Regions from separate parts of the Tardiphaga sp. 42S5 genome, predicted to be linked through region 1. Evidence: predicted binding sites of a transcription regulator. Region 1 holds the regulator's gene; the other holds the start of a gene.
What was found. Region 1 encodes LexA, which represses DNA repair genes until DNA is damaged. Its sites were predicted from a motif close to TGTTCNNNNTGTGTTCNG; they were not measured.
Positions count from the first base shown of each region.

Region 2: the regulator LexA is predicted to act here: its motif matches at 4,891-4,908, upstream of recA (recombinase RecA).

Region 1 covers NZ_CP139027.1:3,783,075-3,790,554, reverse strand. The annotation lists gene glp (molybdopterin molybdotransferase MoeA) at 1-391, shown strand, start outside; gene SFY93_RS17515 (Orn/Lys/Arg family decarboxylase) at 547-2,904, shown strand; gene SFY93_RS17510 (GNAT family N-acetyltransferase) at 2,926-3,495, shown strand; gene lexA (transcriptional repressor LexA) at 3,798-4,520, shown strand; gene SFY93_RS17500 (ComEC/Rec2 family competence protein) at 4,539-6,821, opposite strand; gene SFY93_RS17495 (glutamine--tRNA ligase/YqeY domain fusion protein) at 6,924-7,480, opposite strand, start outside.
Region 2 covers NZ_CP139027.1:5,326,379-5,333,858, reverse strand. The annotation lists gene SFY93_RS24880 (caspase family protein) at 1-134, shown strand, start outside; gene SFY93_RS24875 (PilZ domain-containing protein) at 142-381, opposite strand; gene SFY93_RS24870 (HdeA/HdeB family chaperone) at 613-900, shown strand; gene SFY93_RS24865 (hypothetical protein) at 1,048-1,329, shown strand; gene SFY93_RS24860 (DUF6894 family protein) at 1,419-1,628, opposite strand; gene SFY93_RS24855 (hypothetical protein) at 1,923-2,240, shown strand; gene SFY93_RS24850 (acyl-CoA thioesterase) at 2,345-2,782, shown strand; gene SFY93_RS24845 (hypothetical protein) at 2,823-3,050, opposite strand; gene SFY93_RS24840 (hypothetical protein) at 3,193-3,417, opposite strand; gene recA (recombinase RecA) at 5,010-6,113, shown strand; gene SFY93_RS24830 (ABC transporter ATP-binding protein) at 6,296-7,309, opposite strand; gene SFY93_RS24825 (ABC transporter ATP-binding protein) at 7,306-7,480, opposite strand, start outside.

The sequences.
Region 1 (7,480 bases):
CGCCATGCGGCCGGGCAAGCCAATGATGCACGGACGCCGGCAGAGCATGCGGGTCATCGGCCTGCCCGGCAATCCCGTCTCGTCCTATGTCTGCGGCTTCCTGTTCATGGTGCCGCTGCTGCGCGCGCTGTCCGGTCGAAACGAGGTCGCTCACGCGCTCGAACCCGCGGTGCTCGGCCGCGACCTCGCCGCCAACGACCAGCGCGAGGATTACCTGCGCACTCGTCTGGAAACCCGTGGCGACGGCACCGTGGTGGCGACACCAGTGATGAAACAGGACTCGTCGCTGCTGGGAAATCTGGCTGTTGCCGAAGGACTTCTGATCCGCAAGCCATTCGCGCCGGCCGCGGCTGCCGGTGATCCATGCGCCATCATACGACTGCCAACCTAGCGGCCCCCCTCACAGAACGCCCCCGCGTTCAGAACTCCCACCTTGCGGCATGTTCCCAAACCTTTTTTCTGACTGAGATACCTTAACGCGGCTTCAGTCACTGAATTGTCACGTAACGCAGCGAGACATCGCAGCGAAACAAGATCGGTGCACAAATGGACTATTTCAAACGCTTCAATTTCCTGTTTGCGATGCCAACATTCGACGCCGACGATCTCGAGGGCATTCGCCTCAATCAGATCGTCGATGAGATCGAGCGGTCCGGCTTCGAGGTCGTCAAGGCGCGCAAGCTCGAAGACGCAACGATCGCGGTCCAGACCGACGCGGCGATCGGCTGCATGGTGGTCGACTGGGGCAAGAAGGGCCTCGAAGGCAAGACCGCGGCACTGATCAACCTGATGCGCAAACGGGGCCTCGATTTCCCCATCATCCTGCTGATCCGTCGCAAGCGGTTCGAAGACGTCCCGGTCGAGGTGCTCGATTTCATCGACGGCTATGTCTTCCTGTCGGAGGAAACACCGCCGTTCATCGCCAAGAATCTCATCAGCCGGTTGAAGCAATATGCCGAGACGCTGAAGACGCCGTTCTTCGGCGCTTTGGTCGACTATGCCGAGGAAGGCAACCAGCTCTGGACCTGCCCGGGCCACAATGGCGGCGTGTTCTACAGCCGCAGCCCGATCGGCCGCGTGTTCATGGAACATCTCGGCGAAGCCGTGTTTCGCGACGACCTCGACAATTCGGTGCTCGATCTCGGCGATCTGCTGACTCATGAGGGCCCTGCTTTGCAGGCGCAGAAGGAAGCCGCGCAGATTTTTGGCGCGGAGAAGACCTACTTCGTGCTCAACGGCACCTCGACCTCCAACAAGGTCGCGCTATCGGCTCTGGTCACCGATGGTGACCTCGTGCTGTTCGACCGCAACAACCACAAGGCGGCCTTGCACGGCGCATTGATGATCTCAGGCGGTGTGCCGATCTATGTGCCAACGACGCGCAATCCCTGGGGCCTGATCGGCCCGATGAACTGGGATGCGCTCGACGAGGACGCGCTGCGCGAGCGCATCCGTATCAATCCGCTGGTCACGGATCCCGAGGCCTGGAAGCGTCCACGCCCGTTCCGCGTCGCCGTGGTCGAACAGTGCACCTATGACGGCACCATCTACAGCGCCGAGATGATCATCGCGCGTATCGGCCATCTCTGCGATTACATCCTGTTCGACGAAGCCTGGGCGGGCTTCATGAAATTCCACCCGCTCTATGCCGGCCGGTTCGCCATGGGACTCAAGGACCTCGGCCCGGATTCGCCGGGTATCATCGCGACGCAGTCGACCCACAAGCAGCTCGCGAGCTTCTCGCAGGCGTCGCAGATCCACATGAAGGATCGTCATATCCGCGGCCAGAAACGCCGCGTCGAGCATCGGCGCTTCAACGAAAGCTTCATGCAGCACGCCTCGACCTCGCCGTTCTATCCGCTGTTCGCATCATTGGATGTCGGCGCGCAGATGATGAAGGGCCGCTCCGGCGAAGTGTTGTGGGACGATACGATCCGCCTCGGCATCGAACTGCGCAAGAAGATGCGCGCCGTCCGCCGCGAATTCGAGGAGAAGGAAACCCGCGCCGAGCGTCGCTGGTTCTTCGAACCCTTCGTGCCCGAGCGCGTCGCGATTCCCGACGCAGCCAGCGAAGGCGCCGTTCACAATGTGCCCTGGGAAAGCATCGGCACTGACCAGCTGGCCACCAATCCGGCTTATTGGCAGCTCGCACCTGACGCCGCCTGGCATGGCTTCCCCGGCATGGAAGCCGGTTTCACCATGACCGATCCCAACAAGCTGACGGTGCTGACACCCGGCTTCGATCGCACCACCGGCGGCTATGCGGAACACGGCATCCCTGCTCCGGTGGTGGCGCAGTTCCTGCGCGAAAACCGCATCGTGCCGGAGAAGAACGATCTCAACTCGCTGCTCTTCCTGCTGACACCCGGCGTGGAAGCCAGCAAGGCCGGCACGCTGATATCGGGCCTCGTCGCCTTCAAGAAGCTTCATGACGACAACGCCCTGCTCGAAGACGTCATCCCGGAATTCGCACGGCGCAGGCCCGCGCGTTACGCGGGCATACGCCTGCGGGATCTATGCGGCGACATGCACCGGTTCTTCCGCGAGGCCAATGTGAGCGAACTTCAGACCAGGCAATTCTCCGCTGACCATCTGCCGGAGATTGCCATGTCACCCCATGATGCCGCGCGCTGTCTGGTGCGCAACGACGTCGATTACCTCCCGATCGATGAGATCTTCGGGCGCGTCGCGACGACGCCGTTCGTGGTCTACCCGCCCGGCATCGCCACGATCGTCCCCGGAGAACGGCTCACCGAACGGTCAAAGCCGATGATCGATTATCTCAGGATGTTCGAGACCTGCTTCAACACCTTCCCGGGCTTCGACGTCGAAATCCAGGGCATCTACCGCAAGGTCGACGCCAATGGCCGGATCCGACTTTACACTTACGTGGTCTCCGAATAGGGAGCACGTAAGGAGCCTGATTTGCCAACGGAACTCGAACAGCCGGTCGTCATCCGACCATCACGCGACACCGACGTCGATGCCATGCTGGCGATCTATCGCCGGCACATCCGGCAAGGCGTCGAGGAAGGCGTCAGCGACGCCGACACGCCGCAGCCCGACGATCTCAGAGACCGGCGCAAGAACCTGCGCAGCAAACGGTTCCCGCATCTCGTCGCCACGCAAGGCGGCGAGGTCGTCGGCTATGCCTATGTGGTGCTGTTCCGCAAGCGACCGGCCTATCGCTACACGGTCAAGCATTCGATCTATATCCACCACGGACATGTCGGCCGGGGCATCGGCCGGCTGTTGATGCGCGAGTTGATCGATGTCTGCGCGGCGGCCGGCTTCCGGCAGATCATCGGCTATATCGATGCCGACAACACGGCCTCGCTCGGCTTGCATGAGAGCTTCGGCTTTGCCCGCGTCGGCTTGCTGCCCGGCGTCGCCTATCGCTCCGGCCGCTGGGCCGACACGATCATGGTTCAGCGCTCGCTGGCGACCGGCTCCACGACTCCGCCGCCGCCCATTGGGCGCGTGACGTCCGCGTAGCCCAAGCGACCGCGGAAGCATTTTCCATGTCCGTCGAGGATCGACGACTGGTGAGGAACAGCCTCCTCAAACCTCGCTCAACGTGCGTTCTGTTGACGGCAAATTAAGCATTGCAGAACACATATGGAACATATAGTGTTCGTTCATGATTTGTTTCGAGATTCTGTGGCTTTGAGTAGTTTGAGAGTGCCCGAACTCGCGCAACCGATCTTCGAACGATCGTCTCTGGATTGAGGCTCACCGTTCGAAGGCCCTTTGAAACGCACGCGGCGGCCGACACCGTCAACTGAGGATGGCTTCAGATGCTCACGCGCAAACAATACGAACTCCTGCGATTCATCGATCAACGGCTGAAGGAAGCCGGCGTCCCACCGTCCTTCGACGAGATGAAGGATGCGCTCGACCTGCGCTCGAAGTCCGGCATCCATCGTCTGATCACGGCGCTGGAAGAACGCGGCTTCATACGCCGTCTGCCCAACCGCGCCCGTGCCATCGAAGTCATCAAGCTGCCAGAGCTCGGCGCGCCGGTCACCGGCGGCACCGGGCGCCGCGGCTTCACGCCCAGCGTCATCGAAGGCACGCTTGGCAAGGTGCGTTCGGCCGCCAGCATCGCCAGCAACAGCGGTGATGATGACAATGGCCGCACGGTTGCTATCCCGGTCATGGGCCGGATCGCGGCCGGTACGCCGATCGAGGCGCTGCAGACCCGTAGCCACACCATCAGCATGCCCGCCGACATGCTCGGTTCCGGCGAACATTACGCGCTCGAAGTGCGCGGCGATTCCATGCAGGACGCCGGCATTCTCGACGGCGACACCGTGCTGATCCAGCGCAACGAGAGCGCCGACACCGGCGACATCGTGGTGGCCCTGATCGACGACGAGGAAGCCACGTTGAAGCGCTTCCGCCGCCGCGGCGCGTCGATCGCGCTGGAGCCTGCGAATGACGCCTACGAGGTCCGTATCCTGCCACCCAACCGGGTGCGCATTCAGGGCAAGCTGATCGGCCTGTATCGCCGCTACTGAGATTTGCGCCTCGGCGGATTACTGATCTTCGGGTTGAAGATCGGTTTCCGCCGGCGTCGCATCCACCGGCCGGTTTTGCGGTGGACGACTGTTCTGGATCAGATCTTGCTGGGGCTCATCGGGAATTGCGCGCGACCACGGACGGTCCAGGCCCCGTGGCCGCACGGCATCGATGGTAAAGCCGTTTGCGGTTCGCTGCAGGCTCACCGCACCATTTCGTTGCAAGCGATCCTGATCGATCACCAGCGCCCTGCAATCCCTCGGCGATTGTCTCGTCGTGACGATCAGCGCCGCTTTCTCGCAATCATCTGTGAAGGCGTCCGGCTGTAAAACCAGCGCCACCAAAGCGCCATCGGCCAGCGGCGTGATGCATCCGTCGCGGTCGCAGGACACACCGTGGCTGACGGAGGCATCGGTCGGCAGACGCGCATCGGCATCGCCGGCGAGCCACTCTTTCAGCAGAAATGTATCCTTGGCGCTGCGCATCACGTGGAGATGCCCGTCCCTGCTCCGCACCGCGACACTGTGACCATCACCCGAGATCAGGACATCCGGCTGCTTCACCAGCAACGCCCAGACAATCGAGAGCACCAGCACGCCAGCCCCCGCGAAGCGCAACGGCGTGCGCAGCAATCCGAGCACGATGATGCCGATACTGGCTGATATCAGCGGTCCGATGCCAAAGGCCGGCATCCGGCCGATGGCGCCGGGCAAGGCTGCCACCCATTGCGTGACCACAATCATCCACTGGATGCCGACATCCATCAGCCGCCAGAACACACCGTCAAAGCCGAACGGCATGGCCACCAAACCGAGAATGCCCGCCGGCATCACCAGCGCCGAGACCACCGGCATCGCCAGGAGATTGGCGACAACGCCATAAGGCGTGACGCGATGGAAATGAAACGCGGCATAGGGCGTGGTGGCGAGGCCCGCGACCAGCGAAGCCAGTACGAGCATCGCGATCTCGCGTCCGCCCCATAGCGCCACGCGCGCGGTCGCGGAATGATCGGGCGAGGCAAACAGCGCGGGCATGCCTATCTGCACCAATGCGACCAGCCCCAGCGTCGCCGCGAATGACATCTGAAAACTCGGATGCACCAACGCTTCCGGCGCCACGATCAGCACAACCATTGCTGCCACCGCCAGGGTGCGGAACGTCACCGCCCGGCGATCGACCATGACTGCAATCAGCACGACGGCCGTCATGAAAAACGATCTCTGCGTCGCGACTTCAGCACCTGACAACAGCAGGTAGAACAGTGCTGCGAATAACGCCGCAGCCGCTGCGACTTTCTTGATCGGGAATGTCACCGTCAGGACAGGGATCAGTGCCAGCAGTGCGCGTATCGCAAAGAACACCACGCCGGCGACAACGGCCATGTGATAGCCGGAGATCGACAACACATGACCGAGGCCGGAGATGAACATCGCATCATTGACGTCAGCCGAAATCGCATCGCGGCGACCTGTGAGCAGTGCCGTGGCAATGGCGCGACTATCGCCCGAGAGCACGGTGCGGATCCGCGCGTCGATGGCGTCGCGTAGCCCCTGCATGGTCGCCGAATAGCGTAACGCCACACTCGGCTGTATCGGCGGGTCGACCGCCTTGATGCCGCCCATCACAAAACCGGACGCGCCGATCCCTTGAAAGTACAGATCGCGGCCGAAGTCGTAGCTACCCGGCCGGAGCGGCGACAGCGGCGGCTGCAGCCTTGCCTTCAATTCGACGAAGCTGCCGACGGCAGGCGCCGTGCCCTTCTTCACCGACAGCCGCACACGGGTCAGCTTCGGTGCGGCGCGCGGGCTGTCCATCGTGGCAACGCGGAGCACGAAGCGATCCGTGCGCTCCCGTTCCTCGTGAGTTTCGACGAAGCCGGTAATCGCGACGGAATAGAGCGGCTTCGCCAGAACCTCATGAGCCACACGCGCGGTTTTCATGGCAGCCATCGCGAAGCCCGCCGCGATGGCCGCAATGAGCAAGATCAAGGGAAACCATCGCTGCCGCCGCAGCAAAAACGCAGCCACGCAAAGAAGGCCTGCCGTCGCAGCGGCAACCCAGGCCACCGGCTCATGCTCAGCGGCAAAATACAGCGCGATGCCGGTCCCGAAAGCGATCGGCACCCAAGGCAGCAAGCGACCGGGACCAGCTTCGGCCCACACCCACGTCCAGAGCGTCTCGAAGCCCGACGTTGATGACGTCGGTGACGGGAGAGCGACGCCTGCCGTGGCCGGCGGCGGCCATGTGGTCGCCGTGCCGGATCGGCCCCGCCGCTGTTGCTGATCCCCGCTCCGCGCCATCGAACGCCCGCACGCCACGCTCGCCCGTCCGAATGCTATCGGAAGGGCAAGCGGCGACTAGCGGAACGGATGCAGAATACGAAAACTAATCCCTGGGGTTGCTCAAGCGAGCTTGGCGTAGCTATCGCGCAGACCGACGGTACGGTTGAAGACCAGCTTGCCCGGCGCTGAATCCTTGTCGCGACAGAAATAACCCTGGCGCTCGAACTGCACGACATCGCTTGTGTTGTCGCTCGCCAGCGCCGGCTCAAGCATGGCGCCGGTCAGCGTCTCCAGCGAGTCCGGATTGAGCTGCGATGCGAACTCGGTCGCATTGGGCTGCGGATCGGCGAACAGCTGATTGTAGACGCGCACTTCCGCCTGCACGGCATCTGCAGCGCTCACCCAATGGATCGTCGCCTTGACCTTGCGGCCGTCCGGCGCATTGCCGCCCCGGGTTTCCGGATCATAGGTGCAGCGCAGTTCGACCACCTCGCCGGCAGCGTTCTTGATCACGTCCTTGCAGGTGATGAAATAGCCGTAACGCAAACGGACCTCGCGGCCTGGCGCCATGCGGAAGAATTTCTTCGGCGGCTCTTCCATGAAGTCGTCATGCTCGATGTAGAGCTCGCGGCCGAACGGGATCTGCCGCGTGCCCAGCACTTCATCATCGGGATGAT
Region 2 (7,480 bases), 1.5 Mb from region 1:
AGATCGTCGAGGAAGAGGTCATTATCCGCCGTGCGCCGCCGGTCTATTACGAGCCGCTACCGCGCGTCTATTACGGCGGTGGAGGCTATGTCGGTTACGGCGGCGGCAACTATGGCGGCCGCGGGCGCTACTGACGGGCGCCTACTCGAACGCCACGCCAAGCTGGCGGTCGTTATTCCAGACCGGACGGCAGCGGCGGATGAAGTGATCCGCCTCGATCACCAGCATGAAATTCGAGGGCAAGCCGAGTGGGCTCGCGATATCGACACGCGCGCCAGAGGCCGAGAGGTTGCGGACGGTGCAATCGATACCGCCGCCGCCAAAGGCCAGCGTGCCGCGCTTCAGAACCCGGTGTCGTGGAGCCGTTCGTTTCTCGATCATGGTTGTCGTCCGCATCGTCTGCATGCGCCACGTCTAGCACCGCGATCTTGCCGGCCGATAAAGCCGATCGCAGAAATCCCGACCCGCCTTTTCATCCTTCGTGAAGTTCTGGAGGATCAGAATATTTCATAAAAATATCAAATCAAGGAAATGGGCTCCATGATACCGTCGGGCTGAGAACGCTCGGGCCAGCCATCGGCCGGCGTCATTTTTTGGGGGAAGGGGATCATGATGAAATTCGCCTGCGCGTTTCTGACTGCCGCTGCCATGTCTGCCGCGCCGGCCCAGGCTGTCGTGCTCGATCTGTCCACCATGTCCTGCAAGCAATTCGTCGAATCCGGTCCCGACGAGATCAAGATGGTGCTGACCTGGATGGACGGCTGGTACAAGGGCGACTCGGACGATGCGATCATCGACACCGAGGTGTTCGTCGAGAACGCCAAGAAGTTCGGCACCTATTGCGCGGCGCACCCGACCATCAGCATCGTGACGGCCGCGGAGAAAGTGCTAGGCGACTAGGCTCCAATCCCGAGCCAGCGCCCGGGTTTCTCGGTTTCCGAAGGTTTCAACCTGCGTGAGGCACGACGGGGTGCCCTGCGCCAGGTGCTTGGCGTGCCCGAATGGCCAGTGGTATAACCCCTCCGAAATTCACGGAGCTTTGGTGCCATGAAACGATCCAGCAAACTATTCAGCGTCGTCGCAGCGCTCGCGCTTCTGACCGGACCGGCCGCCGCGCAGATGATGAACCTGATGCCGGAGGTGAAGTCCAAGTCGGCGGAGGAGAAGGAGCAGGACGCGATCACCGAGAAGGCGTATCGCGAGTCGCTGCGCAAGATTCCCGACACCAAAGCCGCGGCCGATCCATGGGGCAATGTGCGCAGCGATGCGCCGAAGGCGGCTGCACCCGCTAAACAGCCACGCACCAAGACCGGCAGCGCTGCGAATTGATCAGGCCATGACGTGGCATCGGCGGCTCGTGCCGCCGGGCGCGCAAATGGACTGAAGCCTGCGCGCGGCCACTGACATATGCGCCTGTGTCAGTTGCTCCAGGACAGCGGCACTTCGAACAATCCGCCGCTGTCTTCATTCTCGACGACGATCGCGCCCCTCACGACGCCGAGGCTGCGCACCATCTCCGATGCGAGCTGACGTGCGTGCAGCATCGCTTCCTGATCGTCCTTGAAGCTCGTCCCTTCTTCGTCGAGGAACGTGTTTTCGGCGATAATATGAAAGAAATATCGAGGCACGGGAAACGACCACAGCTGGCGCGCGTGTAAATGGCTTGCAGCACCTGAGGTTGCTGTAAGACAATGATACCGCTAAACTAACTTGTTCCGTGCGTCGATAGAAATGTGCAAAATTTGCGGCAAATAAACGGTTTTTTTGCGCAGCCCGTCGCGTGCAGGGATCCGCTTTCGGAACCGTGATGCATCTCTGGGTTGTCATCGAAGGCGGCCATTGTATCGGGCGCCATGATCGTTGCGGTATGATGGGATGAGATACGGGAGTCATCCGGCCGCGATTTCACATATGGGGCAATCATGTCGTCGGCCGATATCGTATTTGCGTGTGCTCTGGTCGTGATGATCGGGTGCAACCTCTATGGCGAGCCGCGGATTGCAGGTGAGCGCGTTGCGATGCAGTGGGGCTTCGACGGCAAGCCGACATGGGATGCGCCGAAGCGGATTGCACTGTGGGGCATGGTCGTTTTTATGCTGACGGTGCGCTTGATCATCTGGACGGCGACAACCTTCGCACCGGAGAAGGTTCATGGCGCCAATCTCGGACTCATGCTGGCGTCGGTAATCATCGCAGCGTCGCACATTTTCATTGTGCTGAAGGCCATCAAGCGGAGCTGAGTTGCGGCATGACGTCTCCCTGCGGCGGCTGGCTTCGCCGCGCAAGAGAGGCTAGGGGAGCATCAGGGCGGAGAACGAAGCCGCCGCACATAGGCGAGGGGCATATGTCACGCGACCGGTTCTGGTTCTTCCACCCGTTTCGGGTGCGCTATTCCGAGATCGACGGCCAGGGCGTCGTGTTCAACGCGCACTATCTCACTTACTTCGACACGACCATCACCGAATATTTTCGTGCGCTCGGCTATGACCAGTTTGCCGATGCCAAGGCGAGCGGCGTCGACTTTCACGTCGTCAAATCGGTGATCGAATACAAGGCGCCGATCCTGTTCGATCAGGAGCTGGATGTCGCTGCGCGGGTGGCGCGGATCGGCAATTCCAGTCTGGTGTTCGAGCTCGGCATCTTCGCGCGCGCAGCCGACGATCTGTTTGCGACGGGTGAGATCGTCTGGGTCAATACCGATCAGAAGACCCATCGCCCGGTACCGATCGCGCAGCCGATCCGCGATTTGATCGCCACGCGCGAAACGCATCTCGCGGGATAAGGCACAGGTGACGTGGGCCGGTGCGCGGCGCCGGGCGACTCTAGGCTGGCTCGTCCAGATCGTAGAAATGGGCGAGCCCCCGGCAGATCTCCATCAACCGGTCGCGAAAAGGGGTCTGTGCCGGATCCGAGTAGCTGACGATGACGCGCCAGCTGTCATCCAGCGAATAGATGATCACGCTCATGTTCTTGGGCCATGGCCCGGCGATTGCGGCGGCTTCTCGAATGATCTTCTGAAGTTCGGCGGCGGTTTTCTTTGGCTTGGGCATCTACGCTCCCTGGCTAGAAGCGTTCTAAAGTGACGGCGAGGACCTGTCCAGACTCCGTCTCGGCGCGAAAACGCGCTCTCCGTCGATGGAATCGATGAGGGCGGGGTCTTCGTTGCGAAAGGGCCGTCCGCGAAGGCGGGCCTTACTTCTTTGGATTGAAGCGCCCGCCCAGGACTTTGATGCTCCCGGCCGAAGGTTGCGTCTTCGTGAATTCGGCTATGGCCTTGGCCAGCTCAGCATCCGACATGGGGTTGACGGGCTGATGCAACGAGCCGTCCCGAAAGCCACGCTCGATGGCAGCGTAATGCTCTGACTCATCTACAAGAATGAGCTTTTTAATTCGGGCCAGGAATGCAGAGAAGGGCATGGCGCGACTTCGGTAAGTTCGAATTCGTGAAACAGGCTGCCTGTCGTTTACGGCGGACAACATATCCAACATAGGTCAATGCCATTTTCAAACTAGGCCACTACGGCCGGAAACACGCCAGTACCGAAATTCCGGTACTGGCCGAAATAGGTCACTCACAATTTCGAAACAGGCCACTTGGCAGCGACTACCGGACCAGCCGTCGGCCGCCCGGATAGCACTTGTAGTCTGGCCCATGCTCTTGTTTGCATGAGGAGTGCATATCGGCCACGAAGAAGGCTGCCATCAGGACCACGAGAATTAGACACGCTATGGCTATTCGAGGGTTCGTCATCGCCACTCGCTGAATTAAAGCAGGCCACTGTTTCAGTTGGCGACAGCACTGAGAGCTTTGTCCAGCGAAAACCTTTCAGTTTTCCCGTTCTCGAAAACTAACCCGAAGCACCTGGTCGCGAAGCCGCGACCTTTTTCTAGCATCGGATAAAATTCCTTCGGAGGAGATGGAAGAGGCCAATTGGTTTTTGCGCAATAGGCCTCGTATAGAGCTTTTAAGCTTAGGAACTCATCGGGTGTAACGCGTTGCGAGATCGGTGTGTTTTTCAGGATTGGATCATAAACATCTTGGCTGCAGTTATGCTGGCAAACTGCCACTTGCCCTCGATATCGATCGCTTTTACGGCCATCTTGGATTCCCTCACTATTCGAAATGTTTATGAAAGCGCTTTTGGTCCGCGGCGCGATCCTATGCGCAGCGAGAGGTCCTGGCGCTCCGCGTAGCTGGTCGAGACGTACTGCTCGGGATCGCCCGACATGACCTCACGGCTTACAGCTACTGGACTGGTAACGAAGGTGCAAAATGAAAGAGGTCGCCCATTGAGGCGGCCTTTTAAAATCTGAGATACCTATTTTGCCGCCGCTTCCTTCTGCACCACTCATCAAATTGAGCGTTCCAAAGAGCTTGTAGAATTTCCTGCGGCTTCAATTTCTCAGTTACCCAATGGGCGACAAACGGCCCCCATTCGGGGTCGCGCTCCACTTCAGTTCGAATCTGGTTGGCAATCTTTCGATCGCTAATCTCGCGGTTAACTTGGTTCGGCGAACGGTCCCGCCTAATGCCACCTAAGCCAGATGCACGAGCTTGATCGTAGCCAAAACCCATCCGTAAGCTTGTTGGGGCATCGTTGGACATACTCAAGCTACCGATCTCGCCAGCCGTTGATCAGGAGATCTTTTGAGCACCACAGGACCGCGTCATCGCAGTCGTAGCCTCGCGCAACGATTGCCTGCCTAGTTCCAATGCCCATCCAAACGCCGTTTTTGAAAGCGTGGAAAACAGTCGTGTCATTCATCGTTGCAACCTCCTTAGGTTGCGTTAATGAAGCTTAACAATTACGGCAAAATTGGAACCAGGCCACTGCCAATCTAAAAATAGGCCACTGCGGTCGGAAACAGGCCAGTACCCAAAATTCTCAAAAGAACATATTGCGAACATAGAACAGATGGGGTACGTTGTTTTCAGCCCGAACAGCGCCGCCATCCTTTGGCGCTTGCCGTTTGTCCTGTCGCGAATCCCTTCATAAGGAGCTAGATCAATGGCTACCACTCCGACTGCCCTGCGTATCGTTGAAGGATCCTCCATGGACAAGACCAAGGCCCTGTCGGCCGCGCTCTCCCAGATCGAGCGCCAGTTCGGCAAGGGCTCGGTGATGAAGCTCGGCAAGAACGACCGGTCGATGGACATCGAGGTGATTTCGTCGGGCTCGCTCGGCCTCGATATCGCGCTCGGCGTCGGCGGGCTGCCCAAGGGCCGCGTGATCGAGATCTACGGACCGGAATCCTCGGGCAAGACGACCTTGGCGCTGCATTGCGCCGCGGAAGCCCAGAAGAAGGGCGGCATCTGCGCCTTCATCGACGCCGAACATGCGCTCGACCCGGTCTATGCCCGCAAGCTGGGCGTCAATGTCGATGAGCTCCTGATCTCGCAGCCGGATCACGGCGAACAGGCGCTGGAAATCGCCGACACGCTGGTGCGCTCCGGCGCGGTGGACGTGCTGATCATCGACTCCGTGGCAGCGCTGGTGCCGCGCGCCGAACTCGAAGGCGAAATGGGCGACGCGCTGCCGGGCCTGCAGGCTCGCTTGATGAGCCAGGCGCTGCGCAAGCTGACTGCCTCGATCAACAAATCCAATACGATGGTGATCTTCATCAACCAGATCCGCATGAAGATCGGTGTGATGTATGGCTCGCCGGAAACCACCACCGGCGGCAATGCGCTGAAATTCTACGCCTCGGTCCGTCTCGACATCCGCCGCATCGGCGCGATCAAGGAGCGCGACGAGGTCGTTGGTAACTCGACCCGCGTCAAGGTGGTGAAGAACAAGCTGGCACCGCCTTTCAAGCAGGTCGAATTCGACATCATGTATGGCGAAGGCGTCTCCAAGATGGGCGAAATCCTCGATCTCGGCGTGAAAGCGGGAATCGTCGAGAAGTCCGGCGCCTGGTTCTCTTATGACAGCCAGCGTCTCGGCCAGGGCCGGGAGAATTCCAAGGCCTTCCTGAAGGCCAATCCGGACATGACCGCCAAGATCGAAGCCTCGATCCGGCAGAATTCCGGCCTGATCGCCGAGCAGATTCTCGCCGGTCCCATCGAGCGCGACGAAGACGGCGGTGACGGCGAGGAGCCGGCCGAAGATTGATCGGATCGGTCCGGAGACGCACTGACGTTCATGCGCAGTGATCTTGCCGGACCGATCTTGCAGCCGAGATTTTCGGCTGAATGATTTCGCGGTGGGTGCTGTGGGGGTCTGTTGCCGATACCCTGCGGTGCCTGCCGCGTTGTCGTTTCAGGCGTCCTGATCTGGGTGCGCGCTGATCGCAATTATCGCCGCGCGGCGGGGACAGCTTCGCTTGGCGGCGCGATCAGTTTGTTGACCGCATGACAGGCGACGCCGTCGACCAGATCCGGCACGACTTTGCGACAGAGATCGAACACTTCCGGGCAGCGCGGATGAAACGTGCAGCCGGAGGGCGGATCGATCGGATTGGGAATCTCGCCGGAGACCGCGATGCGTGCGCGACCTGACATGGCCAGATCCGGCACAGCGCCCAGCAGCATGCGCGTATAAGGCATGCGCGGCGCGCGGAAGAGTTCGCGCCCTTCCGCAATCTCCACGATGCGGCCGAGATACATCACGCCGATCCGGTCAGCCATGTGCCTGACCACAGCAAGGTTGTGGCTGATAAACAGATAGGTCAGGCCGAATTTGTCCTGCAGTTCGCGCATCAGGTTGAGAATTTGCGCCTGCACCGAGACATCCAGCGCTGAGGTCGGCTCGTCGCAGACGATGAACTCGGCCTCCGATGCGAGTGCGCGGGCAATCGCGATACGCTGGCGCTGGCCGCCGGAGAACTGATGCGGGTATTTCTGCCCGTCGTCGGGATGCAGGCCCACCAGCGTCAACAATTCGCCGACGCGGGCGCGAATGTCGCGCTCGCCCTGAATGAGATCGAAGGCGCGGATCGGTTCGGCGATGATCGCATCGACGCGCAGCCGCGGATTGAGGCTCGCATAGGGATCCTGGAAGATCATCTGGATGCGCTTGCGCAGCAGCTTGCGCGCGCCGGCCTGCCCGGGATCGCTCATCGAGACGCCGTCGATGATGACGTCGCCGGATGTCGGCGGCAGCAGCCCGACCACCATCCGCGCCACCGTGCTCTTGCCCGAACCGGATTCGCCGACCAGCGCAAAGGTCTCGCCGCGCTTGATCTCGAACGAGACGCCGTCGACGGCCTTCAGAAACTCCATCGGACTGCGCTCGATGACGCGGTTGAGCCACGGCTTCGAGACGTCGAATGCGCGTTTGAGATTGCGTGCCTGCACCAGCGCCGTCATGCCGCGCTCTCCGCAGGAGCGTGGTCATGGAGATGATTGGGATCATAGAGGTGGCAGGCGACCTGCTGCGCGCCGACGGCGATAGGTTCAGGCCGCTCGGTGCGGCAGCGGTCGAACGCGAAACTGCAGCGCGGATTAAACGCACAGCCCTGCGGAATGGCAGACAGCCGC